One region of the Bacillus sp. FAU18 genome, then DNA from elsewhere that is predicted to be linked to it. Evidence: riboswitches for the same ligand, from Rfam matches in the RefSeq annotation. Region 1 holds a riboswitch; the other holds the start of a gene.

Region 1 (3,137 bases):
CCAGTAATCAGGATAACCCGGATCGGGAACCAAAATCGTATCACCGGGATTCAACAAGCATTGCGGGAGCTCGACTAGACCGGCTTTTCCGCCGAATAATACAGCGACTTCGGTTTCCGGATCCAGATCAATGCCGTATTCTCTTTTGTAAAATTCAGCAGCCGCTGACTTCAGACGGTATGAGCCGCGAAAAGACGAATATTTATGATTCTCAGGATCAGCAACAGCTCGTTTCATCTCCTCGACAATATGTTCAGGAGTCGGCTGATCTGGATTTCCCTGTCCTAGATTGATTACGTCATGTCCTTCTGCGAGCTTTCGGTTCACTTTCTGCACCAGAGAAGCGAAGAATTGTTTAGGCAATTCCTTCAATACATGAGACTGTTCAAATTTCATCTATTCTCACCTTCTAAAAAAATCTTGAAATGATAGTCCATCATCATATATGGTTAAATGAAAAAAGTAAAGAAAAATTTGGGGTGTTAAAAAGATGAAATGGACGATATCTTGTCTTCAATTTGATATTTCATACGGAAAACCTTCGGAAAATATAAAAAAAGCTGAATTTTTCATCGAAAAAGAAAGCAAACATGCTGATGTTCTTGTTCTGCCTGAATTATGGACGACCGGATATGATCTGGCCAATCTTGATGAACTCGCTGACGAAGACGGCCGCTCCGCTCAGAGCTGGCTGAAGAAAACGGCAAAAAAACATGGTGTTCATATTGTCGCCGGATCGGTCGCTGTCAGGGAGAATTCTGATGTTTATAATACAATGTACATCGCGGATAAGGAAGGGCAAATCATTAAAGAGTACAGAAAAGCCCATCTTTTTCAGCTGATGGATGAGCATCTGTATTTATCAGCCGGTTCCGAAGACGGATACTTTGAGCTTGACGGCGTCAAAAGCTCAGGATTGATCTGTTACGATATCCGTTTTCCGGAATGGATCAGAAAACATACGACAAAAGGCGCCAACGTGCTGTTTATTTCTGCGGAATGGCCTCTTCCCCGCCTTGATCATTGGAAAAGCCTGCTTATTGCGCGGGCCATTGAAAACCAATGCTTTGTCGCAGCCTGCAATTGTACCGGTTCAAATCCGGATAATGAATTTGCAGGTCATAGTCTGATTATTGATCCATGGGGGCGTGTACTTGCTGAAGGCGGCCGGGAAGAAGGCATAGTCCGAGCGGAAATTGACCTTCAAGAAAGCGCAGAAGTTCGGGAGAGCATTCCTGTTTTCGATGATATCAGAAAAGATTTATATTAAAAAATATATTGACAACTAACTAAATTACCTGTTACCATGTTCATCAACTGATAAATTAGAATTGTCAAACAAGTGAATATATTCTCTTATCGAGAGTTGGGCGAGGGATTTGGCCTTTTGACCCCAACAGCAACCGACCGTAATTCCATTGTGAAATGGGGCGCATCTTTTTCGCGCCGAGACGCTAGTCTCTTAAGGCACGGTGCTAATTCCATTCAGATCTGATCTGAGAGATAAGAGAGGCGGACATAGATGTTAAGCCTCCTTCTCTCTGAGAAGGAGGCTTTTTTACGGCCACATATTAAGTGATTACATAATTGGAGGTTATGATGATGGGAGTCACAAAAACACCTTTATACGAAACGTTAAATGAAAGCTCCGCTGTGGCGTTGGCGGTGAAGCTTGGCCTTTTTCCAAGCAAAAGCACGCTGACATGCCAGGAGATCGGAGACGGCAACTTAAATTACGTTTTTCATATTTATGATCAAGAACATGACAGAGCATTGATCATTAAACAGGCGGTTCCGTATGCAAAAGTGGTGGGAGAAAGCTGGCCGCTGACAATCGACCGTGCAAGAATCGAAAGCAGCGCTCTCATCCGTCAGGGCGAGCATGTGCCTCACCTGGTTCCAAGAGTGTTTTATTCTGATACGGAAATGGCGGTTACCGTCATGGAGGATCTCTCTCACCTCAAGATCGCAAGAAAAGGACTCATTGAGGGTGAAAACTATCCTCATCTGGCACAGCACATCGGTGAATTTTTAGGAAAAACACTTTTCTACTCATCAGATTACGCGCTTGAACCTAAGGTGAAAAAACAGCTTGTTAAACAGTTTACAAATCCAGAGCTATGCGACATTACGGAAAGACTTGTTTTTACAGATCCTTTCTTCGACCATGACACAAATGATTTTGAAGAAGAGCTCCGTCCTTTTGTCGAAAAGCTTTGGAATAATGATAGCGTTAAAATCGAAGCCGCTAAGCTGAAAAAGTCATTTTTAACGTCTGCAGAAACGTTGATTCATGGTGATTTGCATACAGGAAGCATTTTCGCAAGTGAACACGAAACAAAGGTGATTGATCCTGAGTTTGCTTTTTACGGACCGATCGGCTTTGATGTAGGGCAATTTATCGCCAACTTATTTTTGAACGCACTCAGCCGTGACGGGGCTGACAGAGAGCCGTTATATGAACATGTCAACCAGGTCTGGGAAACGTTTGAAGAGACGTTTAGTGAAGCCTGGCAGAAGGACAGTCTGGATGTTTACGCCAACATCGACGGTTACCTCACTGATACGCTCAGCCATATTTTTGAAGAAGCAATCGGATTTGCGGGCTGTGAGCTGATACGACGCACGATCGGCCTTGCCCATGTAGCTGACCTGGATACGATCGTGCCGTTTGATAAACGAATCGGCAGAAAACGCCTGGCGCTCGAAACCGGCACAGCCTTTATCGAAAAACGTTCGGAATTCAAAACGATAACAGATGTTATTGAATTATTTAAGTTACTTGTAAAGGAATGATCCATTCATGACCCATTCATTTGCTGTTCCACGTTCTGTTGAATGGAAAGAAACAGCTATTACCATTTTAAATCAGCAAAAGCTTCCTGATGAGACGGAATATTTAGAGCTGACGACGAAAGAGGATGTATTTGATGCGATTGTCACGCTCAAAGTAAGGGGCGCTCCGGCGATCGGCATTACGGCTGCCTTCGGACTAGCGCTTGCTGCCAAAAACATTGAAACAGATAATGTCACGGAATTCCGCCGCAGACTGGAAGACATCAAACAATATTTAAACAGCTCACGGCCTACCGCCATTAATTTGTCATGGGCGCTTGAGAGACTGAGTCATTCGGTCG
Region 2 (3,137 bases), 170 kb from region 1:
TGACACATTCTCGACTAATTTCTTAACGGCCTCTTTGCTTTCAAGCTCAAAAGATAGCACGGCGCCCGCTCCCTTCGACTGGCTTTTATGGGTTTCAGCGCCGGGATGATCAGCCAGTCCCGGATAATACACGCGCTTCACCGCCGGGTGCTTCTGGAAAAATTCCGCAAGCCGCTGGGCTGTTTGACTCGCTTTCTCTAAACGGACCTGCAATGTTTTTAATCCGCGCAGGACAAGCCAGCAATCCTGTACGCCAAGGACGGCGCCGAACGCGTTTTGCAGCTTATACAGCTTCTTCCCAAGCTCTTCATCTTTGACAGCAGCCAAACCTGAGAGCACATCGCTGTGTCCGCTTAAGAATTTTGTCGCGCTGTGAAGTACAATATCCACGCCGAGATCAAGCGGACGCTGCAGTGCCGGCGTCATAAATGTATTGTCCAGAAAGGTCAGGCAGCCGTTTTCTTTTGCAAGCTGAACAACCGCTTTAATATCCGTAATCCCAAGTGTCGGATTTGATGGCGTCTCCATATAAATGACCTTTGTGTTCGGCTTGATGCTCCGCGCCAATTCATTACGATCCGTCATGTCGACAAACGTATGCTCAATGCCAAACCGGGTCAGCACCTCTGTCACCATACGGAAGGTTCCGCCGTATACATCTTCTGTCACAAGAACGTGATCACCCTGTGACAGCAGTAAAAATGCTGTTGAGATAGCAGCCATGCCTGAACTGAAAGCAAATCCTCTTGTTCCGCCTTCCAATGCGGCAATTGTTTCTTCGAGAGCTGTTCTTGTCGGCGTGCCAGAGCGGCTGTAATCATATGCCCCGAACTCTTCAAATGAAGATTGGTGAAAAGTCGAGGCGTGCTGAATCGGTACACTGACCGCCCCGGTTCCGCCGTCTGTTTTAAATGGATTGTGCACGAGCTGGGTTTCAAGCGTCCAATTGTGTTTACTCAAATGAAACAGCTCCCTCTTTGACCTGACATAATGCCTGCTTTAGATCCTCTTTTAAATCTTCCGCATGTTCAATTCCGACAGAAAAGCGCAGCAAACGATTGCACACCCCGTTTGCGATGCGGATCTCTTCAGGAATATCCATGTGCGTCTGGGTCGCAGGGTATGTAATAAAGCTTTCCACCCCGCCGAGACTTTCTGCAAAACAAATGGTCTTCAGTGCTTTTAAAAACGGATTGACCCATTCTTCTTTTTGCAGACGGAAGGACAGCATGCCGCCTTTTCCGGGATACAGCACATCCGAAATTTCTTCCTGCTCTTCTAAAAACGCCGCAAGCTCCTGCGCGTTTGCCTGATGCTGACGCATTCTGAGGCTCAGCGTCTTCATTCCTCTCATCAGAAGCCACGAATCAAATGGCGGCAGGACAGCGCCGATTGCATTTTGATGCTGAAACATTTCCTCTCCGAGCCGCTCATCCTTCACCACGACAAGCCCAGCAAGCAGATCGTTATGCCCGCCTAAATACTTGGTTGCGCTGTGAATGACAATGTCAGCTCCCAGCTCAAGCGGCCGCTGCAAGACCGGTGTATAAAATGTATTATCTACGATCAGCAGAAGACCGTGCTCCTTTGTAATCCGGGCAATATGTTCAATGTCCGCCTCCTGCATGAGGGGGTTTGTCGGCGTTTCCACAAACACCGCTTTTGTATTCGGCGTAATCTTAGAGCGTAAACAGTCCTCATCGCTGAAATCATCATAATGAAAAGTCAATCCGTATTTTTTCCATTCATTTTCAAATAAACGGTACGTGCCGCCATATAGGTCCGATGAAACGATCAGTTCATCTCCGCTTTTAAACAGCGCCATAATCGTTTGGATAGCAGCCATTCCCGAACTAAAGGCAAGCCCTCTTGCGCCGTTTTCTAAGTTAGCGATGGCGTCCTCAACAAGCTGGCGTGTCGGATTTTTTGTGCGGACATAATCAAATCCAGTTGATTCTCCGATCCCTCTGTGGCGGTATGCTGTTGATAAATAAATAGGAGCACTCACTGTTCCCGTGACTTCATCGCTTCGGTTCCCAATTTGGGCTAATTTCGTTTCAACGTGCTGTGACATATAGCTGACACCTTCCCTTTTCAAAATAAAAACCCCTTCTTCATAAGAAGAAGGGGTTTAACGCTTCTTCTTATCTTCCAAGCATAAAAACGCTTGCTGGATTTAGCACCTTGGCGCTTTGCACATGCAAAACAAGCCGGTTGCTGAGGTTTCTAAGGGCCAGTCCCTCCACCTCTCACGATAAGAAATATCGATTTCAATTTTCTGATTGTTTTATATTAGCGCAATTCACAGTTTATTTCAACACTTTTTTCTTCGTGTGTCGAACCGTTTAAAGAGAGAAATTTCTAATAATTCATGGTACAATAATTGAAAATGCAAGAAAGTATAGTGATGTCCTGGAGGAATGTTTTTATGGCACCGAAAAACGGCACAGTGCAAGAAAAGAAATTCTTTTCAAAAGAGCTTAACGAGGAAATGACCTTACTTGTTTATCTGCCGTCCAACTACTCCCCGCTTTATAAATACCATGTCATTATCGCGCAGGACGGCCACGATTATTTCAGGCTGGGGAGAATCGGCAGACAGGTTGAGGAATTGCTGTCGAAACGCGAAATAGACCGGAGCATTATTATCGGTGTTCCTTATAAGGATGTAAAAGAGCGCAGAAACACCTATCATCCGGAGGGTTCAAAATTTTCGGCGTATAAACGGTTCATCGCCCATGAGCTCGTTCCTTTTGCAGATGATGAGTATCCAACCTATCAGATCGGTTACGGCCGAACGCTGATCGGTGATTCGCTCGGAGCAACCGTGTCACTTATGACAGCGCTTGATTATCCGAATATGTTTGGCAACATCATCATGCAGTCTCCCTATGTTGACAAACACGTACTAGAAGCCGTAAAACAGTCAGACGATATCAAACACCTCTCTATTTATCACCAAATTGGAACAAAAGAAACTGACGTCCACACGACAGACGGGAACATCCTGGACTTTACAGAACCGAACCAGGAGCTGAAGCAGCTGCTGGAGAAGAAGCTTTCTGATTATTATTTTGAGCCATTTGACGGAGACCACAAATGGACATACTGGCAGCCGCTCATCACCCCGGCGCTGA

Evidence for each region. A riboswitch is a leader RNA that binds a small molecule or an ion and turns the genes downstream of it on or off. The one in region 1 is predicted to bind S-adenosylmethionine.
Region 2: another riboswitch for S-adenosylmethionine. It lies ahead of metI (cystathionine gamma-synthase/O-acetylhomoserine thiolyase); the one in region 1 lies ahead of mtnK (S-methyl-5-thioribose kinase).

Annotation. Positions count from the first base shown of each region.
Region 1 covers NZ_JBVYHZ010000003.1:699,610-702,746, reverse strand. Annotated here, with positions in the region: gene mtnE (methionine-glutamine aminotransferase) at 1-396, opposite strand, end outside; gene AC0OMU_RS03980 (carbon-nitrogen family hydrolase) at 491-1,270, shown strand; SAM riboswitch class I at 1,354-1,510, shown strand; gene mtnK (S-methyl-5-thioribose kinase) at 1,603-2,796, shown strand; gene mtnA (S-methyl-5-thioribose-1-phosphate isomerase) at 2,804-3,137, shown strand, end outside.
Region 2 covers NZ_JBVYHZ010000003.1:534,275-537,411, reverse strand. Annotated here, with positions in the region: gene metC (cystathionine beta-lyase) at 1-960, opposite strand, end outside; gene metI (cystathionine gamma-synthase/O-acetylhomoserine thiolyase) at 953-2,074, opposite strand; SAM riboswitch class I at 2,142-2,261, opposite strand; gene AC0OMU_RS03035 (esterase family protein) at 2,429-3,137, shown strand, end outside.